2 regions of the Piscinibacter sp. PDB5-1 genome follow, and region 2 is predicted to be linked to the other one. Evidence: predicted binding sites of a transcription regulator. Region 2 holds the regulator's gene; the other holds the start of a gene.
What was found. The regulator FNR, encoded in region 2, switches genes on or off when oxygen is low (the NO sensors DNR and NnrR bind a similar motif). The targets are predictions, from matches to a motif close to TTGATNNNNATCAA.
Positions count from the first base shown of each region.

Region 1: the regulator FNR is predicted to act here: its motif matches at 6,635-6,648, upstream of clpB (ATP-dependent chaperone ClpB).

Region 1 is NZ_JBWVZL010000003.1:403,884-419,438, reverse strand. Features, by position in the region: gene AC1KAT_RS14865 (pyridoxal phosphate-dependent aminotransferase) at 1-917, shown strand, start outside; gene AC1KAT_RS14860 (homoserine dehydrogenase) at 954-2,270, shown strand; gene thrC (threonine synthase) at 2,272-3,690, shown strand; gene mobB (molybdopterin-guanine dinucleotide biosynthesis protein B) at 3,687-4,235, shown strand; gene AC1KAT_RS14845 (molybdopterin molybdotransferase MoeA) at 4,229-5,440, shown strand; gene moaD (molybdopterin converting factor subunit 1) at 5,440-5,691, shown strand; gene moaE (molybdopterin synthase catalytic subunit MoaE) at 5,722-6,201, shown strand; gene crcB (fluoride efflux transporter CrcB) at 6,226-6,612, shown strand; gene clpB (ATP-dependent chaperone ClpB) at 6,723-9,311, shown strand; gene AC1KAT_RS14820 (alpha/beta hydrolase family protein) at 9,528-10,631, shown strand; gene nadB (L-aspartate oxidase) at 10,708-12,381, shown strand; gene AC1KAT_RS14810 (sigma-54-dependent transcriptional regulator) at 12,562-13,944, opposite strand; gene AC1KAT_RS14805 (hybrid sensor histidine kinase/response regulator) at 14,280-15,555, shown strand, end outside.
Region 2 is NZ_JBWVZL010000003.1:61,934-77,488, forward strand. Features, by position in the region: gene AC1KAT_RS13180 (DEAD/DEAH box helicase) at 1-92, opposite strand, end outside; gene AC1KAT_RS13185 (B12-binding domain-containing radical SAM protein) at 187-2,106, shown strand; gene AC1KAT_RS13190 (hypothetical protein) at 2,124-2,609, shown strand; gene AC1KAT_RS13195 (cation diffusion facilitator family transporter) at 2,620-3,576, shown strand; gene fnr (fumarate/nitrate reduction transcriptional regulator Fnr) at 3,580-4,362, opposite strand; gene hemN (oxygen-independent coproporphyrinogen III oxidase) at 4,461-5,870, shown strand; gene AC1KAT_RS13210 (sulfite exporter TauE/SafE family protein) at 5,879-6,553, shown strand; gene AC1KAT_RS13215 (MBL fold metallo-hydrolase RNA specificity domain-containing protein) at 6,609-8,102, shown strand; gene AC1KAT_RS13220 (S1C family serine protease) at 8,099-9,226, shown strand; gene AC1KAT_RS13225 (bifunctional acetate--CoA ligase family protein/GNAT family N-acetyltransferase) at 9,395-12,091, shown strand; gene AC1KAT_RS13230 (pilus assembly protein PilP) at 12,243-13,523, shown strand; gene AC1KAT_RS13235 (LysM peptidoglycan-binding domain-containing protein) at 13,726-15,555, shown strand, end outside.

The DNA.
Region 1 (15,555 bases), 340 kb from region 2:
CGTCCGAGCTGATCGCGATGAGCATGAACGCGCTGCTCGACAACGGCGATGAGATCCTCATCCCGGCGCCCGACTACCCGCTGCACACCGCGGTCGTCGGCCTGTCGGGCGGGACGCCGGTGCACTACATCTGCGACGAGCAATCCGACTGGATGCCCGACATCGAGGACATCAAGAAGAAGATCACGCCCCGCACGAAGGGCATCGTGGTCATCAACCCGAACAACCCGACCGGCGCGCTGTACCCCGAGAGCCTGCTGCTGCAGATCGTCGAGATCGCGCGCCAGCACCAGTTGATCGTCTTCGCCGACGAGATCTACGACAAGACGCTGTACGACGGCAACGTGCACACGAGCATCGCTTCGCTCGCTGACGACGTGCTGTTCGTCACGTTCAACGGCCTGAGCAAGAACTACCGATCGTGCGGCTACCGCGCCGGCTGGATGGTGGTCTCAGGCGAGAAGAAGCACGCGAAGGACTACATCGAAGGCCTGAACATGCTGGCCTCGATGCGCCTGTGCGCCAACACGCCGGGGCAACTCGCCATCCAGACGGCGCTCGGCGGCTACCAGAGCATCAAAGACCTGGTCGCGCCGACCGGCCGGCTGTGCAAGCAGCGCGACCTCGCGCACAAGCTGCTGACCGAGATCCCGGGCGTCACCTGCGTCAAGCCGAAGGCGGCGCTGTACATGTTCCCGCGCCTCGACCCCAAGCTGTACCCCATCGCCGACGACCAGCAATTCGCCTACGAGCTGCTGGCCGAAGAGAAGGTGCTGATCGTGCAGGGCACCGGCTTCAACTGGACCCACCCGGACCATTTCCGCCTGGTGTTCCTGCCCAACTCCGACGACCTGAGCGAGGCCATCGGGCGCATTGCGCGCTTCCTCGACCAGTACCGCCGTCGCCATTCCAGCTGAGCCCCGACTCGGCGTCACTGAGCTTCTGTTCCAGATATGAAACCCATCCAAGTCGGCCTGCTCGGCATCGGCACCGTCGGTCGCGGCACCTTCGAAGTGCTGCAACGCAACCAGGAAGAGATTCGCCGGCGCGCGGGCCGCGGCATTCAGATCACGATGGTGGCCGACCTCGACACGGCGCGCGCCAAGGCGGTGGTGGGCGACGCCGCCGAGGTCGTGGCCGATGCGCGCCAGGTCATCGCCAACCCGGCCATCGACATCGTGGTCGAGTTGATCGGCGGCTACGGCATCGCCAAGCAATTGGTGATGGAAGCCATCGCCGCCGGCAAGCATGTGGTCACCGCCAACAAGGCGCTGCTGGCCGTGCACGGCACCGAAATCTTCGCGGCGGCGCACGCCAAGGGCGTGATCGTGGCCTTCGAGGCGGCGGTGGCAGGCGGCATTCCGATCATCAAGGCGCTGCGCGAAGGCCTGACCGCCAACCGCATCGAGTGGATCGCCGGGATCATCAACGGCACCACGAACTTCATCTTGTCCGAGATGCGCGACAAGGGGCTGGACTTCGGCGTCGTGCTGAAAGAGGCCCAGCGCCTGGGCTATGCCGAGGCCGACCCCACCTTCGACATCGAAGGCATCGACGCCGGCCACAAGGTCACGCTGATGAGCGCCATCGCCTTCGGTGTGCCGGTGCAGTTCGACAAGGCCTACGTCGAGGGCATCACCAAGCTGCAAGCGGCCGACATCACTTACGCCGAGCAACTGGGCTACCGCATCAAGCTGCTGGGCATCACCAAGCGGCGCGACGACGTCGGCGGCATCGAGCTGCGCGTGCACCCGACGCTGGTGCCGACCAAGCGCCTGATCGCCAACGTCGAAGGCGCGATGAACGCCGTCGTCGTGCACGGCGACGCGGTGGGCACGACGCTGTACTACGGCAAGGGCGCGGGCTCGGAGCCCACCGCCTCGGCCGTGGTCGCCGACCTGGTGGACATCACCCGCCTGCACACCGCCGACCCCGACCACCGCGTGCCGCACCTGGCCTTCCAGCCGGGCGAACTGGCCAACACGCCGATCCTCGGCCAAGAGCAGGTCGTGACCTCGTTCTACCTGCGCCTGCGCGTGGCCGACCAGACCGGCGTGCTGGCGCGCATCACCGGCATCCTGGCCGAGCGCAACATCTCGATCGACGCGCTGCTGCAGCGCGAGTCGGCCGAAGGCGAAGCGCAGACGGACGTGATCATCCTGACGCACGACACGGTCGAAGGCGACATGAACCAGGCCATCGCGCAGATGCAGGCACTGCCGACCGTGCTGGCGCCGATCGTGCGCATCCGCAAAGAAGAGCTGAGCTGACATGAAGTACATCAGCACCCGCGCCTCGGCGAACGGCGAGCGCGAACAGCGCGGCTTTTCCGAGATCCTGCTCGAAGGCCTGGCGCCGGACGGCGGGCTGTACCTGCCCACGCACTACCCCATCGTCGGTCGCGCAACGCTCGCCCAATGGCGCGGCCTGCCGTACCACGAGCTGGCGTTCGAGATCCTGTCGCTGTACATCGACGACATCCCGGCGGCCGACCTGCGCGAGCTCACGGCGCGCACGTACACCGAGCAGGTCTTCGGCACGAAAGAGATCGTGCCGCTGAAGACGCTGCAGCCCGGCCTGCACCTCGAAGCCCTGTCGAACGGCCCGACGCTGGCGTTCAAGGACATGGCGATGCAGTTGCTCGGCAACCTGTTCGAGTACGAACTGGCACGTCGCGGCGAGACGCTCAACATCCTGGGTGCGACCTCGGGCGACACGGGCAGCGCGGCCGAATACGCGATGCGGGGCAAGAAGGGCGTTAACGTCTTCATGCTGTCGCCGCGTGGCCGCATGAGCCCCTTCCAGCAGGCGCAGATGTTCAGCCTGCAAGACCCGAACATCCACAACATCGCCGTCGAAGGCGTGTTCGACGACTGCCAGGACATCGTCAAGGCCGTCTCGAACGACCTCGACTTCAAGCGCAAATACAAGATCGGCACGGTCAACTCGATCAACTGGGCGCGTTTGCTGGCCCAGGTTGTCTACTACTTCGCGGGCTACTTCCAGGCGACCGAATCGAACGACGAGCGCGTGAGCTTCGCCGTGCCCTCGGGCAACTTCGGCAACATTTGCGCCGGCCATGTGGCGCGCATGATGGGCTTGCCGATCAAGCGCCTGGTGCTGGCCACCAACGAGAACCGCGTGCTGGACGAGTTCTTCCGCACCGGCACCTACCGTGTGCGCAGCAGCGCCGAGACGTACGAAACGTCGAGCCCGTCGATGGACATCTCGAAGGCCTCGAACTTCGAGCGCTTCGTGTTCGACCTGCTCGGCCGCGACGGCGACCGCACGCGCGAGCTCTTCAAGACGCAGGTCGAGCAGCAGGGCTTCTTCCGCCTCGACGGGGCCGAGTTCGACCGCATCGGCAACTACGGCTTCCTCTCAGGCTGCAGCTCGCACGCCGACCGGCTGGCGACCATCCGCGACACCTTCGAGCGCCATGGCGTGATGATCGACACCCACACGGCCGACGGCCTGAAGGTGGCGCGCGAGTACATCGAGCCCAACGTGCCGATGATCGTGCTCGAAACCGCGCTGCCGGTGAAGTTTGCCGACACCATCCGGGAGGCCCTGGGCCGCGAGCCCGAGCGGCCCGCCGCGCTCGAAGGCATCGAGGCCTTGCCCAAGCGCTTCGAGGTGATGGCGGCGGATGCGGCGAAAGTGAAGGACTTCATCGCGGCACACGCCTGACGGGTTCGACCGCACCCATGAACGTCATCGGCTTCAGCGGCTTCTCGGGCTCGGGCAAGACCACGCTGATCGAGCAGCTCATCGTGCGCTTTCGCCGCGCTGGGGTGCGGGTGTCGGTGGTCAAGCATGCGCACCACGCCTTCGACATCGACAAAGAGGGCAAAGACTCGTGGCGGCACCGCAAGGCGGGGGCCTTCGAGGTGGTGATCGCCTCCGACCACCGCTTCGCCAAGATGCGCGACTACGAATGGCCCAAGCAGCACTCGGTGCACGAGTTGCTGGCCGAACTGAGCGACTGCGACTGGGCCTTCGTCGAAGGTTTCAAGCACGCCGACATCCCGAAGATCGCCGTCTGGCATGGCGATTCGCAGCAGCCCTCCACCCACGCTGGCGACCCGCTGGTGATCGCGCTGGCGACTGACGCCCCCGATCGCCTGCCCGAAGCGGCCCACGTGCCCGTGCTCGACCTCAACAACGTCGATGCCGTGGCCGGGTTTCTGCTTGCCAACGCGGCGCGCTGTCACTACACCCGTCCCTCATGCTGACCCTCGACGACGCGCTTTCGCGCCTGCTTTCGGCCGTGCATCCGCTCACGGCGCACGAAGAGGTCTCGACCTTCGACGCGCTGCACCGCGTGCTGGCCGCCGACGTGCGCTCGCTGGTCGATGTGCCCCCGCTCGACAACAGCGCGATGGACGGCTACGCGATGCGTTGCGCCGACGTGCCGGCCGCAGGCACCGAACTCGCCATCAGCCAGCGCGTGCCCGCTGGCGCCATGCCCCAGCCGCTGCAGGCCGGCACGGCCGCACGCATCTTCACCGGCGCGCCGGTGCCCGAAGGGGCCGATGCCGTCGTGATGCAGGAGAACTGCGAGGCGCTCGATGGCGAGCGTGTGCGCATCAACACCGTGCCGCAGCCCGCGCAGGCGATTCGCCGGCGCGGCGAAGACGTGGTGCGCGACAGCGTGGTGCTGGCCGCCGGCACGCGGCTGTCGCCGCAAGCACTGGGCTTGGCGGCTTCGGTCGGCGCGGCGCACCTGAACGTGGTGCGCCGGCCGAGGGTCGCGCTGTTTTCGACCGGCGACGAACTCGTGATGCCCGGTGAGCCGCTGCGCCCCGGGGCGATCTACAACTCCAACCGCTTCACGCTGCGGGCGCTGCTGCAGGCCATGGGCTGCCTGTGCACCGACCTCGGCATCGTGCCGGACCGGCTCGACGCCACGCGCGAGGCCTTGCGCCGCGCGGCCGAGGGGCACGACCTCATCGTCACCAGCGGTGGCGTGTCGGTCGGCGAAGAAGACCACCTCAAGCCCGCCGTCGAGGCCGAAGGCCGGCTCGACCTGTGGCAGATGGCCATCAAGCCCGGCAAGCCGCTGGCCTTTGGCGACGTCAAGCGCGTCGATGGGGCGCCCACCTGGTTCATCGGCCTGCCGGGCAACCCGGTGTCGAGCTTCGTCACCTTTCTGCTCGCCGTGCGGCCGGTGCTGATGCGCCTGCAAGGCATGGACGCCGCGCTGCCCCCTGGCACTCCGATGCGGGCCGATTTCGACTGGCCGCGAGCCGACAAGCGCCGCGAGTTCTTGCGCGTGAAGCGCAACGCCGATGGCGGGATCGACCTGTTCAAGAACCAGGGCTCGGGCGTGCTCACCTCGGCCGTGTGGGGCGACGGCCTGGTGGACAACCCCGCCGGCCAGACCATCGCGCGCGGCGACCTCGTGCGCTTCATCTCATTCAACGAGTGGTTCGCGTGATGAAGGTGCAGGTTCGCTATTTCGCCTCTTTGCGCGAGGCGCTGGGCAGCGGCGAGGCGGTCGAGGTCGCCGAGGGCGGCACGCTGGCCGCGCTGCGTGAACAGCTCATCGCACGCGGTGGCGCGCATGCCCAGGCGCTGGCACGTGGCCGGGCCGTGCGCACCGCGCTCAACCAGACCCTGTGCGACGAGGCCACGCCGCTGCAAGACGGCGCCGAGGTGGCGTTCTTTCCGCCGGTGACGGGCGGCTGATCCTTCCGGGCCGCTGCCACAATCGACCGCATGCCCGCGCCCCGCGTCACTGTCCAGACCGAAGACTTCGACCTCTCGACCGAGGTGTCGGCCCTGCGTGCGGCCGACCCGGGCGTCGGTGCCGTGGTCAGCTTCGTGGGCACCGTGCGCGACCGCAACGACGGCCAGGGTGTCAGCACGATGGAACTCGAGCACTACCCGGGCATGACCGAGAAGGCCATCGAGGGCATGGTCGATGCGGCAATGCAGCGCTTCGACATCCGCGCCGCGCGGGTCATCCACCGCGTGGGGGCGCTGCAGCCGCTGGACCAGATCGTGTTCGTGGCGGTGACGTCCGCCCACCGGGGCCAGGCCTTCCAGGCCTGCGAGTTCTTGATGGACTACCTGAAGACCCAGGCTCCGTTCTGGAAGAAAGAGCACACGCCCGAAGGCGCCCGCTGGGTCGATGCGCGCAGCACCGACGACGACGCGCTGGCCCGCTGGGGCATCGCCAGCCAGAACGCCGGCTGAGCGCCTGTTCACACGCACTGCCGCATGAGCTTCCCCTGGACCCAGGCCCTGGCTGTTGCCTCAGGGGCTGCCGTCGGTGCCTTGCTGCGCTGGGGCGCGGGGCTTTGGCTCAACACCCCGGGCAGCAGCCTGCCGCTGGGCACCTTGCTGGTCAACTGCGTGGGCGGGTTGCTGATCGGGGCGCTGATGGTGCACTTCATGCGCGAGCCCAACGAGTGGTGGCGGCTCTTGCTGGTCACCGGCTTTCTGGGTGGCCTGACCACCTTCTCGGCCTTCTCGGCCGAATCGCTCGCGCTGCTGCACCGCGGCCTGTGGCTGCAGGCGCTAGGGCACACGCTGGCCCACGTGCTGGGCGCGCTGGGCGGCGCGGCCCTGGGCTTCCGCCTGGCGCGGTGGGTCTGGCCGGTCTGACGGGTCGGCCTCTCGGGCCGGCTTGACCGAGATCAGACCGGGCCGCCATGCTCTGCCTTGAAATCGTCGTGCACGCCCCCTAATCCAGAGCCATCGGAGGACACCACCCCATGCGACTCGACAAACTCACCACCAAGTTCCAGGAAGCCCTGGCCGACGCCCACAGCCTGGCTGTCACCCGCGACAACCCCTACATCGAGCCCGCCCACGTGCTGAGCGCGATGCTGTCGCAGGCCGATGGCCCCAAGGCGCTGCTGCAGCGCGCGGGCGTCAACACCGGTGCGCTCGCGGCCGCGGTCGAGGCTGAGCTGAAGAAGCTGCCGCAGGTGCAGGGCGGCGAGCAGGCGCAGGCCAGCCGCGACCTGGGCACGCTGCTGCAGCATGCCGAGAAAGAGGCCACCAAGCGCGGCGACCAGTTCATCGCGAGCGAGATGTTCTTGCTCGCACTGGCCGACAGCAAGACCAACCTCGGCCCGGTGGTCAAAGAACACGGGCTCACGCGCAAGTCGCTCGAAGCTGCCATCGACGCCGTGCGCGGTGGCCAGAAGATGGACAGCGCCGACGCCGAAGGCCAGCGCGAGGCGCTGAAGAAGTACACGCTCGACCTGACCGAGCGCGCCCGCCAGGGCAAGCTCGACCCGGTGATCGGCCGCGACGACGAGATCCGCCGCGCCATCCAGGTGCTGCAACGCCGCAGCAAGAACAACCCGGTGTTGATCGGCGAGCCCGGCGTGGGCAAGACGGCCATCGTCGAAGGCCTGGCGCAGCGCATCGTCTCGGGCGAGGTGCCCGAGTCGCTGAAAGAAAAGCGCGTGCTGGTGCTCGACATGGCCGGCCTGCTCGCGGGTGCCAAGTACCGGGGCGAGTTCGAAGAACGCCTGAAGAGCGTGCTCAAGGAAGTGGCGCACGACGAGGGCCGCATCATTCTCTTCATCGACGAGTTGCACACGATGGTGGGCGCGGGCAAGGCCGAAGGCGCCATCGATGCCGGCAACATGCTCAAGCCGGCGCTGGCGCGCGGCGAGCTGCACTGCATCGGCGCGACCACGCTCGACGAGTACCGCAAGTACATCGAGAAAGACGCCGCGCTCGAACGGCGCTTCCAGAAGGTGCTGGTCGATGAGCCGACCGTCGAAGCGACGATCGCCATCCTGCGTGGCCTGCAAGAGAAGTACGAGGTGCACCACGGCGTCGAGATCACCGACCCGGCCATCGTGGCCGCGGCCGAGCTGAGCAACCGCTACATCACCGACCGCTTCCTGCCCGACAAGGCCATCGACCTGATCGACGAGGCCGCGGCCAAGATCAAGATCGAGATCGACTCCAAGCCCGAGGCGATGGACAAGCTCGACCGCCGGCTCATCCAGCTCAAGATCGAGCGCGAAGCCGTGCGCAAAGAGAAAGACGAAGCCTCGCAAAAGCGCATGGGCCTGCTCGAAGAAGAGATCGCCAAGCTGGGCCGCGAGTACACCGACCTCGAAGAAATCTGGAAGGCCGAGAAGGCCACCGCCCAGGGCTCGGCCCATGTGAAGGAAGAGATCGACCGCATCCGCTTCCAGATCGAAGAGCTCAAGCGCAAGGGTGATTTCAACAAGGTCGCCGAGCTGCAATACGGCAAGCTGCCCGAGTTGGAGAAGCGCCTCAAGGAAGCACAGGCCAAGGAGTCGGCCAAGGGGCAGGGCGGGGTGCCGCAGCTGCTGCGCACGATGGTCGGCGCAGAAGAGATCGCCGAGGTGGTGTCGCGGGCGACGGGCATCCCGGTGTCCAAGCTCATGCAGGGCGAGCGCGACAAGCTCTTGCAGATGGAAGGCAAGCTGCACGAGCGCGTGGTGGGGCAAGACGAGGCCATCACCGCGGTGGCCGACGCCATCCGCCGCTCGCGTGCGGGCCTCTCTGACCCGAACCGGCCGCTGGGCTCCTTCCTCTTCCTTGGCCCCACGGGCGTCGGCAAGACCGAGCTGTGCAAGGCGCTGGCGACCTTCTTGTTCGACAGTGCCGACCACATGATCCGCATCGACATGAGCGAGTTCATGGAGAAGCACTCGGTCAGCCGCCTGATCGGTGCGCCCCCGGGCTATGTGGGCTACGACGAAGGCGGCTACCTGACCGAAGCCGTGCGTCGCAAGCCGTACAGCGTGCTGCTGCTCGACGAGGTCGAGAAGGCGCACCCGGATGTCTTCAACGTGCTCTTGCAGGTGCTCGACGATGGGCGCCTGACCGACGGCCAGGGCCGCACCGTCGATTTCAAGAACACCGTGATCGTGATGACCAGCAACCTGGGCTCGCACCTCATCATGCAGATGGCGGGGCAGGACAGCGAGTTGATCCGCGAGGCGGTGTGGGGCGAGGTGAAACAGCACTTCCGCCCGGAGTTCTTGAACCGCATCGACGAGACGGTGGTGTTCCACGCGCTCGACATGCAGCACATCGAGGCCATCGCGAAGATCCAGCTCAAGGGCCTGGAGCAACGCCTCGAGAAGATGGAGATGAAGCTCGACGTGTCGCCCGCCGCGCTGGTCGAGCTGGCCAAGGTCGGCTTCGACCCGGTGTTCGGGGCGCGGCCACTCAAGCGGGCCATCCAGAGCCGCATCGAGAACCCGGTGGCCAAGCTGATCCTCGAAGGCAAGTTCGGGCCGAAGGATGTGATTCCGGTGGTGGTGCAGGACGGCGAGTTCGTCTTCCACCGCGTGGTGCACTGAGCCGCAGGCCCCGCCCGGGGCCTTCAACGACAGGGGGCGCATGTGGCGACGCATGCGCCCCGATTCTTTTGTCGGCCCCGGCACGCATTTCGTCGTGCGGTGCTGCCGTTCGTCGCAGGCCGCGTGTGCGGCGTGGGTGTGTTGGGCATGCTGGCGCCTTCGGATCGGACATGGCCGACATGACCGAATCAACAACACCTGCAAGGGAGTGACTTCATGACGACGATGGCGAACGCAGGCCCGCTCAAGACGGGCCCAGGCAAGGCGACGACGGGGCGCGTGTGGCGCGTGTGGGGGCAGGTGGCCGTGCTGGCTGCCGCGAGTGCCGGCGCGCAGGCCCAGGTGGGCCTTGCCGACCTGAAGTTCGGCGAGCTGCCGGTGACCATGGTCTACCCGACGGCCGAAGTGGGCAAGGCCGAGACGCGGGGCCCCTTCGAGCTGCGCGTGGCCGTCGATGCCGCCCCCCGGCCCGAGGCGCGGCGGCTGGTGGTGATGTCGCATGGCACCGGCGGCAGCCCCTTGGCCGACCACTTGCTCGCCAGCATGCTGGCACGGGCCGGCTTCGTGGTGGCCCAGCCCCTGCACCGCGGCGATAACTTCAACGACACCTCGCGCGCCGGCCCCGAAGCGTGGAAGACTCGCCCAGCCGAGGTGATGCAGGTCGTCGAGGGCCTGGCCCAGCACCCGCGCTGGGGGGCGCAACTGCGGTTCGACCGCTTCGGCGTGCATGGCATGTCGGCCGGTGGCATGACGGTGCTCACGCTCGCAGGCGGCGAGTGGCGCACGCTGAACCTGGTGCGCCATTGCCTCGACAACACCGACGCCGATGCCGGCGTCTGCTTCCAGGGCCTCACCACGTCCGAGGCCCAGGCCGCGCGCCGCGCGAGCTACGAACGCGCGCGGGACGTGCCCGTGGCGTACCTGCCCGGCGAGTTGACGGCCGTGCAGCGCGTGACGCGCGACCCGCGCCTCGCTTCGGTCACCGTGGCTGTGCCACTGGTGGCCGCGCTCAGCGCCGAGAGTCTGGCGACCATCCAGGTGCCCGTGGGGGTGGTGCCGGCCGGGCGCGACGGCATGCTGCTGCCGCGTTTCCATGCCGAGGCCCTGCTGGCCACCTGCAAGGCCTGCACGCGGCTGGCCGACGTGCCCAGCGCCGGCCACATGGACATGCTCTCGCCCTGGCCGGCCTCGGTGGCCCAGGCCGTCGGCGCGCGCCAGGCGCGCGGCGGTTACCCCAAGCCCGGCTTCGACCACGCCCAGCTCGTGGCCGCCTTCGAGCGCATCGTGGCCTTCCACAAAGAGCGCCTGCCGAATCCGTGACCGAAAGCCGGGGCAGGGGGGGCCGGCTCCTAGAATCGGTCGCTTCTTCGTCGATGCCGTCGTGCACGGTCGATCCATGTCCGCCACTGCCCCCGCCTCCCTCCCCGTGGTCATCGTCGGTGCCGGCCTTGCGGGCCTCACCGTGGCCCTGCACCTGGCGGCCGAGCGGCCCGTCGTCGTGCTGGCCAAGCGGGGCCTGAACGAAGCCGCGACTGCCTGGGCGCAGGGCGGCATCGTCGGCGTGCTGGGCACCGACGACAGCATCGAATCGCACGTGCGCGACACGCAAGACGCTGGCGCAGGCCTGGTGGACGAGCACGCCGCACGCTTCATCGCCGAGCGCAGCGCCGAGGCCATCGAATGGCTGGTCGAGCGCGGCGTGCCGTTCTCACCCGACCCGCAAGGCCCGCTCGGCCTGCACCTCACGCGCGAAGGCGGCCATGCGGTGCGACGCATCGCGCATGCGGCCGACGCCACCGGCAAGGCCATCCACGAGGTGCTGCTCGACGAGGTGGCGCGCCACCCGAACATCCGCCTGCTCGAACGCTGGATGGCGGTGGACCTCATCACCTCGCGCCACCTCAAGCGCGACGAGCAGCCGCGCTGCTACGGCGTCTACGCGCTCGACATCGAGAACCAGCGCGTCGAAACCTTGGCGGCCTCGGCCGTGGTGCTGGCCACCGGCGGGGCCGGCAAGGTGTACCGCTACACCACCAACCCCGAAACATCGACCGGCGACGGCATCGCGATGGCCTGGCGTGCGGGCTGCCGCGTGGGCAACATGGAGTTCATCCAGTTCCACCCGACCTGCCTGTACCACCCGCAGGAACGCAGCTTCCTGATCACCGAAGCGCTGCGAGGCGAGGGCGGTCGGCTCATCCTGCCGCCGGGCGGCCCGGGCGTGCCGGCCGGCAAGCGCTTCATGACCGACCACGACGAGCGCGGCGAACTTGCCCCGCGCGACATCGTGGCCCGCGCCATCGACTTCGAGATGAAGAAGCACGGCGTGGACTACGTTCTGCTCGACGCCACGCACCTGGGCGAAGCCTTCCTCAAAGAACACTTCCCGACCATCTACGCGCGTTGCCTGACGCTGGGCATTGACATCTCAAAGCAGCCCATCCCGGTCGTGCCGGCAGCGCACTACACCTGTGGCGGCGTCGTGACCGACCTGAACGGCCGCAGCGACCTGCCCGGGCTCTTCGCCGTTGGCGAGACCACCTACACCGGCCTGCACGGCGCCAACCGGCTGGCCAGCAACTCGCTGCTCGAATGCGTGGTGCTGGGCAAGACCTGCGCGCAAGACATCCTGACGCGTGACGCGGGTGACGCGCCCGTCGTGCCGGCCTGGGACGAAAGCCAGGTCGAGAACGCCGACGAGCAGGTCGTCATCTCGCACAACTGGGACGAGCTGCGCCTGCTGATGTGGAACTACGTGGGCATCGTGCGCACGACCAAGCGGCTGGAGCGCGCGTTGCACCGCATCGCGCTCTTGCGCAGCGAGATCGACGACTACTACGCCAACTTCCGCGTCACGCGCGACCTGCTGGAGCTGCGCAACCTGGTCGATTGCGCCGACCTCATCGTGCGCTCGGCGCTGATGCGGCAAGAGAGCCGCGGGCTGCACTACAGCCGCGACTTTCCGCAGACCTTGCCGGTGAGCTTCCCGACCATCCTGATGCGGCCGACCGGGCGCACGCGTCGGCAGCCGCAGCCCCTGGGGGCGGGGCCGACGGGGCTGTGGCGTTGACGGGGTCTGGGCTTCGGCCCGCGAGGGCAGCCCGGCCGCGTTGAGCCCGGCTTTCGTCCCGGCGCCGTCATGGGGGGCGAACGAAGGCCATTCCGCCTGTCACCCGTCCGCTCGCACCGGGGTATAGACGTCTTCGCTCTGTGGCTGCCAGAAGCGGGAGTTCGACGCGGCGCGTCCTTGCTAGCGCGCCTCGTCGTGCGCCGACTCGTCCTGCACCGGCACGGTCGAGTACTCCTTGAGCCGGTTGTAGAGCGTCTTCAGGCTCACCCCCAGCGTCGCGGCGGTTTTCTCTTTGTGGCGGCCGAAGTATTCGAGCGTGGCCAGCGTCACCTGACGTTCGATCTCCGACAGCGGCGTGCCCACGCGAATGGTCAGCACCGGTGCGCCGGTCATCGCGGGCAGCGGGGTCTCTTGCGTCGGCAGGCATTCGTCGACGATGACCGTGTCAGACGCCATCACGTAGGCGCGGTGCACGATGTTGCGCAGTTCGCGCACGTTGCCCGGCCAGCGGTAGGCCTGCAGGCGGGCCAGGGCCTCGGGGGCGAAGCGCTTGACCTGGCCTTCGCGGCGCGAGATCTCGCTCAGGAAGTGCTCGGCGATCAGCGGAACGTCTTCCGCGCGGTCGTGCAGCGGGGGCAGATGGATCGGGAAGACGTTCAGCCGGTACAGCAAGTCTTCGCGCAGCTTGCCCGAGTTGACGGCCGTCTGCGGCGCGCGGTTGGTGGCGGCGATGATGCGCACGTCGGTCTCTTGCACTTGCGAGGAGCCCACGCGCATGAAGGTGCCAGTCTCGAGCACGCGCAACAGCTTGACCTGCAGGTCGAGCGGCATCTCGGTGATTTCGTCGAGAAACAGCGTGCCGCCGGTGGCGCGTTCGAAGAAGCCGTGGTGCTGGCGGTCGGCGCCGGTGAAGCTGCCCTTCTCGTGTCCGAAGATTTCGCTTTCGATCAGGTGCGGCGAGATGGCGCCGCAGTTCACCGCCAGAAAGGGCTTGGAACGCCGGCGGCTCAGGTCGTGCACCGTGCGGGCGACGACTTCTTTGCCGCTGCCGCTCTCGCCGGTGATGAACACCGTCACCGCCGTGGCCGACACGCGCACGATCTGTTCGTAGATGCGGCGCATCGGGGCCGACTTGCCCCACAGTTGCCCGAAGTGACCTTCTTTTTCGAGGCCCTCTTGCAGGTCTTGCGCCTCGGCCCGCAGCGCCGAAGGCTTGGTGACCCGCGACAGGATGCCGTGCAACTGCTTCATGTTGATCGGCTTGACCAGGTAGTCGGCGGCCCCCAGGCGCAGGCCCTGGATCGAGGTTTCAAGGCTGGCGTGGCCCGTGATGAGCACGACCTCGGTGTTGGCCAGCGAGGCCTGGTCTTCGAACAACTGCATGCCGTTGCCGTCGGGCAGCATCAGGTCGAGCAGGACGATGTCCGGCTCTTGCAGTGCGAGTTGGCGGCGCGCCTCGCGCAAGGATCCGGCGGTGGCCACGGTGAAGCCTTCGGTCGCGATCAGCGCGGCCATCATTTCTGCCGAGTCGGCTTCGTCGTCCACTACCAAGGCATGGGGCATGCAGGCTCCTTATGGGGCTGGGCGGCAGGCGCGACAGATGCTTCGCGCGTGCACTAGGGGGAAGGCCGCCTTCTCGGTGAGGCGACATGCCGGTACGCTGCCGCACGTGGTGACGCGGCGAGGTTCCGGGCCGCGAATTATGGGCGAGTGCCCCTTGCCGAGGGCCCGAAGCCCGCAGTTCCCGAGGCGGGCGGCTGGTTTCCAGGCGCTGCACAAAAACCCTGCCAGGGGGCGGGCACACCGATTGCCAACAGCTCTTTCACCACGACCGGAGCCGAGGCGACCCGGTCCGTGCCGACATGCGCGAACACAACGAGGGGACCCACGTGTCAGCTATGCAAGAAATTCCGCTCCCGCTCGCCGCCGAGCCGGAGGCGCCGCGCAGACGCGTGCGCACGTCGTACTTTCCTCCGGCCTCGGCAACCGACTGGCTGCGCGTGCTCATCGCCTTGGGCATCGTGGTGCCAATCGTGTACTTCGCGGTGTTCGCCTGGGCCAGCCACCGCGCCGAGTGGGAGGCCGCACGTGAGCGTGTGGAAAGCCCCAACCGCATCGCCGCCGAGCATGGCTCGAAGGTCTTCGAGACCGCACAACTGCTCGCCGGGCGCATTCGCGACCTGATCGGCTCAGCCGCCTACCGGCCTTCGGACGAAGGTGCGATGCACCTGGCCCTGAAGAACATCGTGGCCGAAATTCCCCAGGTGCAGGGTGTTTGGGTGTGGAACGCGCGGGGCGAACCCGAGGCCAGCAGCCGTTATTACCCGAAGCCACAGGTATCGATTGCCGACCGCGAATACTTTCGGCGCCTGCGCTTGGGCGAGCGGGCGTTCATTTCGGAGTCCATCGAGGGCCGTGCGAGCGGTGCGCGCCTGTTCGCCTACAACGAGCGTCTCACCGGGCCCAGCGGCGAGTTCGCCGGGGTTATCACGGTCGGCCTGCATGTGGACTACTTCGAGACTTTCTACGCCCGTCTCGCTGCGAGCCAGCCGGGGCTGGCGATGAGCATCGTGCGTTCAGACGGTGTGGTGGTGTTGCGCAACCCGCCACTGCCGCCCAAGGTGCAGGTGACGGTGATGCCCGACTCGCCCTTGATGGACAACATGCGGCGCGGCGTGGCCGAAGGCGGCTTCCGGGGCCAGGGCCCGGTGGACGGTGCAGAGCGCCAGGTGGCCTTTCGTGCCCTGAGCCCCTACCCGCTGTACGTCGTGGCGAGCCTCGAGTCGGGGGCCGTGATGTCGGCCTGGCGCGAGCGGCTGCTGCGCACGGGGGCGTACGTTTTCCCGGTCGCGGCCGGATTGGTGGGCATCGCCTGGCTGGCCATGCGCAAATCGCGCGGTGAGGTGAGTGCCTTGGCCCGGTTGGCCGAAGAAGAGCGCCGCCGCGCGGCCGCCGAAGGGGCGCTGCGCCACTCGCAGCACCTCGAAGCCCTGGGCCGTCTGACGGGGGGCGTGGCGCACGACTTCAACAACCTGCTGATGGTGGTCAACAACCAGGCCTACATCCTGAAGAAAAAGCTCGCCGGCACGCCGGCCGAGGCGCACCTGCTCGCGCTCGAACGGGCCGTGAAGACGGGTGAGCGCCTGACCCGCCAATTGCTGGCCTTCGCGCGTC
Region 2 (15,555 bases):
GCGGCCGACTGGATCGGCGTGGGCGCGACATAACCCCGGTCGAGGGCGGCGCGGGCCAGCGCGGGCGAAAGGCCGAGGGACTCGAAGGGCATGGGCGCGCCGCAGGGGCAGGGCAGGTGGGGCGCGAAGTTTATCGGTCGTCCCCGGACGCGCCGGGCAAAATCGCGCATTCGCACCCCTGTGCCCATGCCTGACACCTCTGCCTGCGTGCTGTCCGTCATCCCGCCGATGACGCAGCTCAACACGCCGTACCCCTCGACCGCCTACCTCACCGGCTTTCTGCGCTCGCGCGGGCTGCACGCGGTGCAGGAAGACCTGGCCCTCGCGCTGGTGCTCGAACTGCTGTCGCCCGCCGGGCTGCGCGAGGTGCGGGCGCTGGTCCTTGAGACGCCGCCCGCCAAGCGCAGCGTCGCCGCGCGCGCCTTCGACGAGCTGTTCGACCGCTACGCCGCCACACTGCCGCCGACCATCGCCTTCTTGCAGGGCCGCGACTCGACGCTGGCGCACCGCATCAACACCCGCTTCTTTCTGCCCGAGGGCCCGCGCTTCGCATCGCTCGACGTGTACGTGGACCCGGACGAGCCCGAGGGCGGCGACCCGCTGGCCTGGGCCTTCGGCGCGCTGGGCCTGCAAGACCGCGCCCGGCATCTGGCCACGCTGTACCTGAACGACCTGGCCGACATCGTGCGCGAGGTGGTGGACCCGCGCTTCGAGTTCGTGCGCTACGCCGAGTCGCTGGCGATGAGCCAGCCGAGCTTCGACCCGCTGGCCGACGCACTGGCCGCGCCGCTCAACCTGGTGGACCGCACGCTGCAGCGCCTGACGCTGGCCGCCATCGAACGCCACCGGCCCGACGTGGTGCTGGTGTCGGTGCCCTTTCCGGGCGCGGTGTACGGCGCCTTTCGCATCGCGCAGGCCATCAAGGCGCAGCACCCGCACATCAAGACCGTGCTCGGCGGCGGCTTCGTCAACACCGAGCTGCGCGAGCTGGCCGAGCCGCGCGTCTTCGACCACTTCGACGCGGTGACGCTCGACTCGGGCGAGCGCCCGGTGCTGAGCCTGATCGAACACTTTCGCGGCAAGCGCTCGCAGCAGCGGCTGTCGCGCAGCTTTGTCCGCAGTGATGACGGCGCCGTGCGCTACATCGACATCGGCGAGGCCGACGTGCCCTTCAGCGACGTGGGCACGCCCACCTGGGACGGCCTGCCGCTGGACAAGTACCTCTCGCTGCTGGACATGCTCAACCCCATGCACCGGCTGTGGTCCGACGGGCGCTGGAACAAGCTCACCGTGGCCCACGGCTGCTACTGGAAGAAGTGCAGCTTCTGCGACGTCAGCCTCGACTACATCTCGCGCTACGACGCGGCGAGCGCCGAGACCCTGGTCGATCGCATCGAGGCCATCGTGCGCGAGACCGGGCAGACCGGCTTCCACTTCGTCGATGAAGCGGCGCCCCCGAAGTCGCTGAAGGCGCTGTCGGCCGAGCTGCAGCGCCGGCAGACCTCGATCTCGTGGTGGGGCAACGTGCGCTTCGAGAAGAGCTTCACCCCCGAGCTTTGCCAGCAAATGGCCGACAGCGGCTGCATCGCCATCTCGGGCGGGCTAGAAGTCGCGTCAGACCGCTTGCTCAAGCTAATGAAGAAGGGCGTGTCGGTCGAGCAGGTGGCGCGCGTGACCAAGGCCTTCGCCGACGCCGGCATCCTCGTGCATGCGTACCTGATGTACGGCTTTCCGACCCAGACGGTGCAAGACACCGTGGACGCGCTCGAACACGTGCGCCAGCTCTTCGAGGCCGGCTGCATTCAATCGGGCTTCTTTCACCGGTTCGCCTGCACCGTGCACTCGCCGGTCGGCCAGAACCCCGACGAGTACGGCATCCGGCTCGTGCCGCTGCCGCCTTCGCCCTTCGCCAAGAACGACGTGGCTTTCATCGACCCGACCGGCGTCGATCACGACGCGCTGGGCGTGGCGTTGAAGAAGGCCATCTACAACTACATGCACGGCATCGGCCTCGACGAAGACGTGCGCGCGTGGTTCAACGCTCGCGTGCCCAAGACCACCGTGCCGCGCCACCGCATCGCGCGGGCGCTCGCCACGGCCGGCTGATCACCCTTTCACATGCCATGACCGACACCACACCCCTCGCCGACGACGACACCATCAAGCAAGACCGCCTCTGGCGCGACAACGGCTGGACGGCCCGCGTCGTCAAGAACGAAGAAGACGATGGCTGGGCGGTCGAGATGCTGCTCGACGGCCAGGCCGAGCCGGCGCTGGTCGGCCCCTGGACCATGGGCCGCGACAAGAAGAACCCCAAGCCGCTCGACACGGCCGCGTTCAACACGCTGGTGAAGACGGCGGCCGAGGTGATCCGGCGCCACGAGCAGCAGTTGCATGCGCGGCTGCACAAAGAGCTGCAGGTCGATGCCGGTGAGGCACGCTTTCGCGTCACGCTCGACATCGTGCCCGACGACGACGACCCGCATGCCGTGCTGGCGGCGCACGACGCCTTCGGCGAGCGCGTGGCCCAGCAGCGCGTGAGGGCCGATTTCAAGCTGAGTGCCGACCGCGCCGCCGCGTGGGTCGAAGGCGGCTTCGGCAAGGTGTGAGTCCGGGCCCATGCGTACCCCCGTTCCGCTCGACGACCCCGAAGACGAAGCGCTGAGCCTCGACGCGCGGGCGCGGGCCGCGTCGCGCAGCACCTGGGTCAGCGTCGCGGTCAACGTGGTGCTCACCGTGGTGCAGATCGTCGTCGGCGTGATGGCGAAGTCGCAGGCGCTGGTGGCCGACGGCATTCATTCGCTGTCGGACCTGGCCTCGGACTTCGTGGTGCTCTTCGCCAGCCACCACGGCCGCAAGGACGCCGACGCCGAGCACCCCTACGGCCACCAGCGCTTCGAGACGGCCGCCTCGCTGGTGCTGGGCCTGCTGCTGCTCGGCGTGGGTGCGGGCATGCTGATGTCGGCCTACGACAAGCTCGTGGCGCCGGCCTCGGTGTCGGCCGTGCACCCGGCCGCGCTGTGGGTGGCGCTCTTGGCCCTGGTGTCGAAAGAAGGCCTGTACCGCTACCTGATGCGCGTCGCCCGGCGCGTCAAGTCGAGCATGCTGATGGCCAACGCCTGGCACTCGCGTTCAGACGCGGCCTCGTCGCTGGTGGTGGCGCTGGGCATCGGCGGCAACCTGCTGGGCTACCCCATCCTCGACCCGATCGCGGCCTTCATCGTCGGCGCGATGGTGCTGCGCATGGGCTGGCAGTTCGGCTGGGCGGCGCTCGACGACCTGATGGACCGCTCGGCCGACGACGACGAGGTGCAGGCCATCCGCCAGACCCTGGTCGAAACCCCCGGGGTGCGCAACGTGCACGACGTGCGCACGCGCAAGATGGGCGACATGCTGCTGGTCGATGCGCACCTCGCGGTCGATGCCGCGCTCAGTGTCGAGGCCGGTCACGACATTGCCGTGGAAGCCCGCCGCCGCGTGATGCAGCGCCACCGCGTGCTCAACCTCATGACGCATGTGGACCCGTGGCGCCGGCCCGACGCCGACCACGAGGCGCCGGTCGCGCTGAGAGACTGAAGCTCAGGCGCTGCCGCCGTTCACCAGCGTGCGCAGCCCGTCTTCGTTGAGCACGCGCACGTGGCGGTGGCGCACTTCGAGCAGGCCGTCTTCCTGGAACTTCGAGAACGTGCGGCTCACCGTTTCGAGCTTGAGCCCGAGGTAGCTACCGATCTCTTGCCGCGTCATGCGCAAGACGAGCGCGGTGTGCGAGAAGCCGCGCGCGTGCAGCCGCTGCGTCAGGTTGAGCAGAAAGGCGGCGAGCCGCTCTTCGGCCCGCATGCTGCCCAGCAGCAGCATCACGCCGTGGTCGCGCACGATCTCGCGGCTCATGATCTTGTGGAAGGCGTGCTGCAACTCGGTGAACTCGCGCGACAGCGTTTCGAGTTGCCCGTACGGGATCACGCAAACCTGCGAGTCTTCGAGCGCGATGGCGTCGCAGGTGTGGCGGTCGTGGCTGATGGCGTCGAGCCCCATCAGCTCGCCGGCCATCTGGAAGCCGGTGACCTGGCTCTGGCCTTCTTCGTTCGACACGCAGGTCTTGAAGAAGCCGGTGCGCACGGCGTACAGCGCCTCGAAGGCTTCGCCGGCGTGGAAGAGGGCGCTGCCGCGCTTGACGGTGCGGCGGTTGGCGACCAGCGTGTCGAGCCGTTCGGCGTCCACCTGCGTCAAGCCCAGCGGCAGGCACAGTTCGCGCAGGTTGCAGCTGGAGCAGGCCACCTTCAGGGCTTCGCGCCGGGTGGCGCAGAGCGGGGCGTCTGCGGGCTGGATGGCGATGGTGGGGGCGTCGGCAGGGTCGTGCAGCATGAGGGGCCTCAAGTAACGGTTTCATTCTGCGCGGCGGCCGTCACACGCCCTTGAGCCAGATCAAGGCCACAGGCCGAGGGGGGCGCCACAGTGACGCCATGACACCCGTGGTTGCCCCCGCCCCCATCTCGTGCGAGACCCTGCAGCGCTTCGACGTGCCAGGCCCGCGTTACACGTCCTACCCGACGGCCGACCGCTTCGTCGAGGCCTTCACCGACGCCCACTACCGCGACGCGCTGGCGCGCCGGGCGGCCGGCATCGGGGCAACGGGCGGGGCGCGGCCGCCGCTGTCGCTGTACGTGCACATTCCGTTTTGCGAGTCGGTCTGCTACTACTGCGCGTGCAACAAGGTCATCACCAAGCACCACGAGCGCGCGACCGAATACCTGGAAGCACTCCAGGTCGAACTGAATCTGCACGCCGCCGTGCTGGGTCACGGAACGCCGGTGGCGCAGCTGCATTTCGGGGGCGGCACGCCGACCTTCCTGAGCGACGCCGAGCTGGAGCAGTTGATGCGCAGCATCCAGGCCGTCTTCAAGCTCGTGCCGGGCGGTGAATACTCGATCGAGGTGGACCCGCGCACCGTGACGCCCGAGCGCCTGGAAAAGCTCGCCGCCCTGGGCTTCAACCGCATCAGCCTGGGCGTGCAAGATTTCGACCCCGCCGTGCAACAGGCCGTGCACCGCGTGCAGCCACGCGAGCAGGTCGAGGCGCTGATGTCCGCCGCGCGGCGCATCGGCTTCGACTCCATCAACGTCGATCTGATCTACGGCCTGCCGCGCCAGACCCGCGAGTCGTTCGCGCGCACGCTGCAGCAGGTGAGCGACTTGCGGCCCGACCGCATCGCGCTCTATGCCTACGCGCACCTGCCCGAGCGCTTCAAGCCACAGCGGCGCATCACGCCGGCCGAGCTGCCGCCGCCCCCCGACAAGGTGGCAATGCTGGCTGCGGCCATCGACGTGTTCGGCACGCGGGGCTACGACTACATCGGCATGGACCACTTCGCGCTGCACGACGACGCGCTCGCCGTGGCCAAGCGGCAAGGGCGGCTGCACCGCAACTTCCAGGGCTACAGCACGCAGCCCGACTGCGACCTCGTGGCGCTGGGTGTGTCGGCCATCGGCCGGGTGGGCGCGACCTACAGCCAGAACGCCAAGACGCTGCCCGAGTACTACGACGCGCTGCGCCACCGGCGCTTTCCCATCGTGCGCGGGCTGGCGCTCGACCGCGACGACCTGATCCGCCGCGCGGTCATCATGGCCCTCATGTGCCAGGGTCACCTCGTGTTCGAGTCGATCGAGTCGGCGCACCTGGTGGACTTTCGCCGCTACTTCGCCGCCGAGATGGACCGCCTGCGCCCGCTGGCCGAGCAAGGCCTCGTGAGCATCGAAGACGACGGCCTGCGCGTCACGCCGACCGGCTGGTACTTCGTGCGCGCGGTGGCGATGGTGTTCGACAAGCACCTGCAGGCCGAACGCGACCGCGCGCGCTTCTCTCGCATCATCTGAACGCCCCCATGGACCTGTGGCTCGGCCTCGTCGCCACCGCCTTGCTGATGGGCTTTGCCGGTGGGCCGCATTGCGTGGCCATGTGCGGCGCAGCCACCGGCGGCATCGGCTGCACCAAGAAGCGCCTGCTGCGCTTTCAGGCCGGGCGCATCGCAGGCTATGCGCTGGCCGGCGCGCTGGTGGCATCGTCGGCGGGTGTGCTGGCCTGGGGCGCCTCGCACCTGACCGTGCTCAAGCCCTTCTGGGCCATGCTGCATGTGGCGCTGGTCGTGCTGGGGCTGAGCCTCTTGTGGCTCGGCCGCCAGCCGGCCTGGCTCGACCGCGCCGCGCACCGCGCGTGGCAGGTGATCCGCATCCGCACCTTGCACATCGACCCCGACCGGCTGCCGCTCGCCGCCGGCGCGCTGTGGGCGCTGCTGCCTTGCGGCCTGCTGTATTCGGCGTTGATGGTCGCGTCGCTGAGCCCGCAAGCCTGGCAGGGCGCCTTCGTGATGGCAGCCTTCGCGCTCGGCTCGGCGGTGAGCCTGCAACTGGGGCCGATGCTCTGGCAGCGGCTGCAACGCCACCGCAGCGCGGCTTCGGGCCAGTGGGGCGTGCGCCTCGCCGGGCTGGCGGTGGCCGGTGCCTCGGCCTGGGCGCTGGGCCACGGCCTGTGGCACGAGTACCAGCGCGTGTTCTGTTGAACCGGTGAGGGCGCGCCCGCCGCGGGTTTGACCCGTGGCCATGTCGGGCCGCGGCTTGACGAGAATCAATGGCCTGGCCCGCGCCTCGGGCACCATCGTCGCCACCATGCCCCATCGCCGCACCGAGACCCCCCAGCCGCGCACGCACGCCGCGCACGCGAACACTGCCCCGCGTTTTCACCTCACCTTCCTCGGCGCCGCCGGCACGGTGACGGGCTCGAAGTCGCTGCTCGACGCGAGCGGCGCCCGGGTGCTGGTCGATGCGGGGCTCTTCCAGGGCTACAAGACGCTGCGCGTGCGCAACTGGGAGCCGCCGCCCATCGAGCCGCACCGGCTCGATGCCGTCGTGCTGACCCACGCCCACCTCGACCACAGCGGCTACCTGCCGCGCCTGGTGCGCGACGGTTTCAAGGGCCGCGTGTGGTGCTCGGCCGGCACGCGGGCGCTGTGCGAGATCCTGCTGCCCGACTCGGGCCGCATCCAAGAAGAAGACGCGGCCTACGCCAACCGCAAGGGCTTCAGCAAGCACCACCCGGCCGAGGCGCTGTACACCGAACAAGACGCGCGCAAGGCGCTCGACCACCTGGAGGTGGTGGACTACGGCCAGCCCTTCGAGCCCGCACCGGGCGTGCAGGCGGTGTTGCAGCCGCAAGGGCACATCCTCGGTGCCGCCAGCGTGCGACTCGAACACGCCGGCTGCAGCATCACCTTCAGCGGTGACATCGGCCGCCCCGACGACCTGGTGATGCGCGCGCCGCACCCGCTGGCCGCAAGCGACTGGGTGGTCAGCGAATCGACCTACGGCGACCGCGAGCACCTGCCCACCGACACCGAGGCCGAGCTGGGCGAGGTGATTCGCCGCGTGGCCGGGCGTGGTGGCGTGGTCGTGGTGCCGGCCTTCGCGGTGGGCCGCGCGCAGATGCTGCTGCACCACCTGGCGCGCCTGCGCGAGCGCGGCGACATCCCGAATCTGCCGCTGTACCTCGATAGCCCGATGGCCGTGCAAGCCACCGGCGTGTACCGGCGCCACCGCAGCGAACACCGCCTCAGCGCGGCCGAGTGCGACGCCATGTACGAGGCGGTGCATTTCGTCAAAGACGTGGAAGAGTCGAAGCACCTGAGCGGCCGGCGCGGGCCCATGGTCATCGTGTCGGCCAGCGGCATGGCCACCGGCGGGCGCGTGCTGCACCACCTGAAGGCCTTCGCCGGCGACCACCGCAACGCCATCGTGCTGGCCGGCTTTCAGGCGCCGGGCACACGCGGCGCGTCGCTGGCCGAGGGCGCACGCACGGTGCGCATCCACGGGCAAGACGTGGCCGTGCGCGCCGAGGTCGTCAACGTGCAAAGCGCGTCGGCGCATGCCGATTCGAGCGAGATCATGGACTGGCTGCGCACCGCGCCGCAGGCCCCGCGCGGGGTGTTCGTCACGCATGGCGAACCGGCGGCATCCGACGCGCTGCGCCAGCGCATCGAGCGCGAACTGGGCTGGGCCGTGCGCGTGCCGATCTTCCGCGACGCGTTTGACCTGCTGGGCGGAAAGCCGCTGTGAGCCGCCGCCTGCGCGCGTGCCTGGGCGGCGTGGCCGTGCTGCTGCTGGGCGCCTGCGCCGGCTGGCCGGTGCCGGGCGGTGCGTCCGCGCCTTCGGGCCTGTCCCCGGCTGCATCGGCCCCGGTCGCATCCCCCACGCAGATGCCCCCCAGCTTCGCCGATGCCATTGCCCGCAGCGCACATGCGGCGGTGGGCGTCTATGGCCTCGGCTGGCGCGGCCGGCCCGGCGGCCTCGACGATGAACTGCAGTCGCAGGCACAAGCCGACGCCCCACGGCAGGCGGTGGGCTCGCGGCCACCGGCCGACGACAACGACGTGTCGCAGGGCACCATCGGCGCGGGCTTCTTCATCGACGAACAGGGCTTCATCGTGACCGCCGCGCACGTGGTCACTGAAGCGCGCGAGGTCGTGGTCAAGCTGCAAGACCAGCAGGTGCTGCGCGCCGAGTTGGTCGGCCACGACCCCGACACCGACATCGCGCTCTTGAAGGTGGCGCCGCCCCTGGCGGTGCGGCCGGTGCTGGGCCATTCGCTGAGCTTGCGCCCGGGCGACTGGGTGCTCGCGGTCGGCGAGCCCTATGGGCTGAACCGCACGGTGATGGCCGGCATCGTCGGCGGCACCAACCGCCACTTCAGCGACGACCGCGAGAGCGCCTTCATCCAGACCGACGTGGCGCTCGGCCCCGGCAACTCGGGCGGGCCCTTGCTCGACGTGTCGGGCGTGATCGTCGGCATGAACTCGCGCGTGGTGGTCGGCAGCTTCGGCTCGCCCGGGCTGGGCCTGGCGATCCCGATCGAGATCGTGTTGCAGATCGCGCAAGAGCTGCGCAACGGCCACGCCATCGTTCGCCCCCGGCTGGGCGCGCGCTTCTCCGACGTCACCCCCCAGGCCGCGCTGAAGGCCGGCCGGGCCTATGCCAGCGGCGCGCTCGTCACCGAGGTCGATGCCCAGGGCCTGGCGCACAGGCTGCAGCTGCGGGCCGGCGACATCGTCACCGGCTTCAACGGCCAGGCCGTGGGCGACGGTGCAGACCTCGTGCGCATGCTGCTGGCGTGGCGCCAGGCGAGCGGCACGGTTTTCACCGTCCACCGCGACGGGCAGTACCGCCAGCTCACCGTGCCTTGAACGGGCAGGGGGCGGGATGGGCCCGCCGCCCCTTGGCACAGATGCTGCGCCGCAACGACGCCGCCCCGCTTTGCCCGAGCGACCCTGAGGGTTGTCAACGGCCGCACCGGCTCGGCCCGCTAGCCTCGACCGATTGACTGACCGATGCCGACCTGAAGGAGCCCCACCGTGAGCGTGCGCAACCTCGAAGCCTTGTTCCGCCCCGCCTCGGTGGCGGTGATTGGTGCGTCCGACCGCGAGGGCAGCCTCGGTCGGCTGGTGATGCGCAACCTGCTCGCGGGCGGCTTCACCGGGCCCGTGTGGCCGGTGAACCCGAAACGGTCCACCGTGGCCGGGCACCGGGCGTGGCACTCGGTCGAGGCGCTGCCGCAGGCGCCCGACCTCGCGGTCATCTGCACACCGGCCGCGACCGTGCCCAAGCTGATCGAACAGCTCGGCGACAAAGGCACACGCGGCGCGGTGGTGCTGACCGCCGGCATGCGCGAAGCGGCCAAGCCCGGCGGCCCCACCTTCGAGCAGCAGATGCTCGACGCGGCCCGGCCGCGGTTGCTGCGCATCCTCGGCCCCAACTGCGTGGGCCTGCTGGTGCCAGGCCTCGGGCTCAACCCCAGCTTCGCGCAGGCCGGCGCCTTGCCGGGGCGGCTGGCCTTCGTGTCGCAATCGGGCGCGCTGGCCACCGCCTTGCTCGACTGGGGCAATGCGCGAAACATCGGCTTTTCGCATTTCATCTCGATGGGCGACAGCGCCGACGTCGATTTCGGTGACGTGCTCGACTACCTCGCCAGCGACTCCAGCACGCGCGCCATCCTGATGTACATGGAGTCGGCCAGCTCGGCGCGCAAGTTCATGTCGGCCGCCCGCGCCGCAGCGCGCAACAAGCCGGTGCTGGTGGTCAAGGCCGGCCGCGCGCCCGAAGGCGCCAAGGCCGCCGCCTCGCACACCGGCGCGCTGGCCGGGGCCGACGACGTGATCGACGCCGCTTTTCGCCGCGCCGGCATGCTGCGGGTGGACACGCTGGCCGACCTGTTCGACGCTGCCGAAACACTGGCCCGCGCCCGGCCGCTGCATGGCGAGCGCCTGGCCATCGTCACCAATGGCGGTGGGGCCGGGGTGCTGGCTGCCGACGCGCTGGCGAACGGCTGCGGCAAGCTCGCCACGCTGGGCGGCGAGACCTTGCGCGTGCTCGACGACACGCTGCCCGCCACTTGGTCGCATGGCAACCCGGTGGACATCATCGGCGACGCGCCGGTCGAGCGCTATGTGGTGGCGCTGAAGGCGGCGCTGGCCGACGAGGGCGTCGATGCGGTGATCTTCATGCACGCGCCCACGGCCGTTGTGCCCAGCATCGACATCGCACGCGCCTGCCTGCCGCTGATGACCGAGGCCACCAAGCCCGTGCTGACCTGCTGGATCGGCGGCGACTCGGTGCGCGCCGCGCGCGAGGCCTGCTCGGAAGCCGGCGTGCCGACCTACGACACGCCCGAGCGCGCCGTGGCCGCGTTCTCGTACATGGTTGAGCACCGGCGCAACCGCCACGCGCTGATGGAGGTGCCGCGCGCCAGCGCCGAGCCGAACGGCGCCACCCCGCCCGACCTGAAGACCGCGCGCGAAGTCATCACCACCGCGCTCGCGGCGGGGCACACCGAGCTGAACGAACTCGAAGCCAAGGCGCTGTTGGCCGCCTATGGCGTGCCCGTGGTCGCCACGCGCAGCGTGCCCGACACGCAGGCGGCGGTGGACGCTGCGGTGCAGATCGGATTTCCGGTGGCGCTGAAGATTTTGTCGCCGCAGATCTCGCACAAGTCCGACGTCGGCGGCGTGGTGCTGGCCCTGCATTCGGCCGAGGCCGTGCGTGAGGCCGCCGACCAGATGCTCGCGCGCGTCGCCAAGCTGCGGCCCGACGCTTCGATCACCGGCTTCACCGTGCAGTCGATGGTGCAGCGCTCGCGGGCGCACGAGCTGATCGTCGGCGTGGCCACCGACCCGGTGTTCGGCCCGGTGATCATGTTCGGCCAGGGCGGCACGGCGGTCGAGGTCGTCAAAGACCGCGCGATGAGCCTGCCGCCGCTCAACGTGAACCTCGCCGCCGATCTGATCGGGCGCACGCGCGTGTCCCGGCTGCTGGCCGGCTACCGCGACCGCAAGGCCGCCGACATGGACGCGATCCACGCCACGCTCGTGAAGGTCTCGCAAATGGTGTGCGACCTGCCCGAGCTGGCCGAGCTCGACATCAACCCGCTGCTCGCCGACGAGCAGGGCGTGATCGCCCTCGACGCACGCGTGAAGCTCACCGCGCACCCGGCACCCGAGTCGCGCCGCCTGGCCATCCGCCCGTACCCGGCGCAGTACGAAGAGGCCATCGAGCTCAAGGGAAGGGCGGCCGTCGTGCGGCCGATTCGCCCCGAAGACGAGCCGCTGCTGCGCTCGCTGTACGAGCACGCCAGCCCCGATGACCTGCGCCTGCGCTTTTTCATGTCGCGCCGCCAGGTGCCGCGCTCAGAACTCGCCCGCTACAGCCAGATCGACTACGACCGCGAGATGACCTTCGTGGCCGTCGCCCCGGAACTGGGCGCCGACGGCCTGCTCGGCGAGGTGCGCACCGTCTGCGACCCCGACCACGAGCGTGCCGAGTTCTCGGTGCAGGTGCGCAGCGGCTGGCAAGGGCAGGGCCTCGGCCGCCGCCTGATGGAAAAAGCCCTTGGCTACCTGCAAGCCCACGGCGTGCACGAGGTCGTCGGCGAATGCATGCCCGGCAACGAAGGCATGGCCCGCCTGGCCGGCAGCCTGGGGTTCGAGGTGTCGCGGCACGGCGGGGATGCGGTGGGTTTGCGACTGCAGTTGACGACGCCCCCCGTGATCGCGTGAAGCGGTCGGGGCCAGCTGCAGTGCTTTACTAACATAAATGCACACCGTCGCTAAACGATTTTCCAGCGCTCTGGATTTTATTCCGTAGGACTCGGCTCAGAAGATTGGGGATGTGCTCGGAAGTATTGAAGGCAATCGCCTGATTTATTCAATGAACAAGCAGTTGATGAGGCAATGCAGAGGGCCAGTCGGCGAGGACGTTTCCAGAAAATTCCATAATGTCGTTCCTTCGGCGTTCGAAGATGGAAGTATCAAGAGGGATGTCGGAATGGGGCCAGCAAAGATTTCCTTCCAAGGAAAATTCAGCCAGGGCGATCGAGGTAATTCCAAAAAAATACTGCTGCTGAAATATTTAATGGGTTCAATTATGCAATCCCATTGCCGCCCCGGAGATGAAGTGTTTTGGTTGCGGGGTGGCAGTGAAATCGCGTACAGCATGCGCAGAAAGGATGGAGTGGTGAGGCATTTCTCAAAAATGCTCATTTGCGCGAAGCTGCTGGGTTTTCTTTTCCACCCAGGAAATGCGGGGGCTGAAACAAAAGAATTTTACGTGTATGCCAACGAAATTCGACTAAGCGGACTGTTGGTGCGTTCTGCTGAGGCTTTGAATCGGAATGTTGCTGTCGGCGATTACTCTGCCCCCAGAATTAATGTGGACAGGTCGTTCTCCCGATACGATGACTTGATGATGCTTCTGGCTTCACAGGCTGGCGCCGGGGTTTCTAGATACGGCGATATATTGATGATGCGGGCGGCCTGTGCTGGGGATGTCAGGGCGAAAATCAACCCGTTCGAAAGCAAGCCGTTGAGCGTCAGTTTTTCTGCAATACCACCTATTGATGTGGTGAATGCGATCGCTCGATCAAGTAAATATATTTCAGGAGATATTTCCGGGGAAAGGGATTGGGGCTTGATTGGTATGCATCTGAGTGGAGTCTCTGCATCAACGATGTATGAGGTTGTCACTCATGTATCTGGTGTGACGGTCGAAATTCAGAAAGGAGCTTGGATTGCCCGTCGTCACGGAACCTGTCCAGCTCGACAAGCTGAATCGTCGGAAATGTTGTTGCCCGAGGCTGTTGACGATACATGCGATCGCCGAGCCTTAAATGTCAGAAACTCAGAGTCCCCTTGCGAAGCCCTTGAGTTCTACGACATCGGTGATATGGTTTGGCGAGGCTACATTCGGTCGAATGGTCAGATTGCCGCATTTGTGGAAACTCCGGATGACGTCACTTGGCTTATTAGGGTCGGGATGCGCATTGGGAAGAATTCTGGAGTGGTAAAGTCAATATCTGGTTGTGGGATTCTTGTTGATGAATCTCCTTCTGATTCTTCGGGGGGTATCAATCGAAAATTGCAAAGATTGGACTATTCGGGAATGGCTAGGAGAGCTTGCCTTCACAAACGGGGGGGCGCGAAAGGTGGGTAGCGAGTAGGGTTTCGCTAGTTTTTCAAACGACCCTCCGAAAACGAATGTTGCGCAAACATATTTTTACAAATTCCCGCTAAACACTTTTCAGAAGCACTGGATGTATTGGTTGTAGCGAGCCCGATGCAAGGGTTCGTCCCACGACCAAACGCAAACACCGGGCGCCCTCGCAGAGGGCGTCCGCATCCAGGACGGAAGAAAAATGGTAGCGATCGTCAGCGGCAACTCCCTTGGTTTGAGCCTGACTTCTCTGGCGACGCTCGGCCAGCGTGGGGTGATGGGGGCGGCGGGGCAGGGGCGCAATGGCGAGTTGGCTTACGTCAACATCGCCAACGGCAACCTGGTGCTGCAGAACCGCGACGACCTGCTGGTCAGCCGGGGTGTCGATGTCGGCGCGCTGCGCACATACAACAGCCAGGGCTTGCTGACCGACGACAACGGCGACAACTGGTCGCACGGCGTTTTCAACCAGCAGTTGCGCCTGACCGGCACGCGCAACGCGGCCGGCAGCACCCTGGTTCGCACCGACCGCGACGGGGCGCAGGCGACCTACGCATTCAACGCCACCACCGTCAGCTACACCAGCACGGCGGGCGGCGGGGCCTTCGACAGCATCGCCTACGACTCGGCCACCAACCAGTACGTGTGGACCGACGGCGCCTCGGGCCTGCGTGAGCGCTACGACGCCACCACCGGCCGCCTCGTGTCCACGGTGGACACCGCCGGCAACACCGTCAGCTACGCCTACGACGCCGGCGGCAAGCTGATCAGCATGCGCAGCGCGAGCGGCGAAACCACCTACCTCGACTACACCGGCAACAACCTCACGCAGGTGCGCACGGTCATCACGGTGGGGGCCGCCACGCAGACCCTGACTCGCGCGCGCTATGCCTACGACGCGAGCAACCGCCTGACGAGCGTCACGGTTGACCTGACGCCCGCCGACAACAGCGTGGCCGACGCCCGCACCTTCGTCACCAGCTACACCTACGACGGCACCAGCAAGCGGGTCGCGTCGATCACGCAGAACGGCGGCGTTTCGCTGGCCGTGACCTATGTGCAGGTGGGTACCGAGTTCCGCGTGGCGACCTTGCGCGATGCGCTGGGCCAGACCACCAGCTTCGCCTACGACACGGCCACCCGGCGCACCACGGTCACCGACCCGCTGGGCCTGCGCACCTTGTGCGACTACGACACGGCCGGCCAACTGATCCGCATCACCGGCCCGGCGGTCGGCGGTGTCAGCCAGGTCACGGCCTTCACCTACAACGCCAATGGCGACCTGACGCAGGTGGTCGATCCCGAGGGGCGTGCCGTCGTCATGCAGTACGACGCGCGCGGCAACCAGACGCTGCAGCGCGATGCGGCGGGCAACACCATCACCCGCAGCTTCGACGCGCGCAACCAGGTGCTGACCGAAACCGCCTACCTCGTGCCCGACGCCGACGGCGCGGGTGCGGGCCTGGCCACCAGCCCGATCACCAGCCGCTACGTCTACGACGCCACCAACAAGAACCAGTTGCGCTTTGCGCTCAGCCCCGAAGGCCGGGTCACCGAGCACCAGTACGACGCGTACGGCAACCTGACGGCGACCATCCAGTACGCCGGCGCCGTCTATAACGTCACGGCCCTGGCCGCCACGGCGTCGCCGACCGAAGCGCAGATGACCACCTGGGTCGGCTCGCAAGACCGCAGCAAGACGCAGCGTGTCGATCGGGTCTATGACTTCCGTGGGCAGGTGCAGCGCAGCGTGGCCTATGCCAGCGTTGACGCCGCCGGCGCCGGCGTGACCGGTGCGACCGCCAGCACCACGCAGTACGTGTACGACCAGGCGGGCCTGCTGCTCAGCAGCATCAGCGCGACCACTGGCAGCACCAGCTTCACCTACGACGGCCTCGGCCGCCTGCTGGTCACCACCAACGCGCTCGGCCAGACGACGACCAACGCCTACGACGACGCCAACAACCGCAGCAGCGTCACGCTGGCGAACGGCCTCGTCACCACCAGCACCTTCGACCGCGCGGGCCGGCTG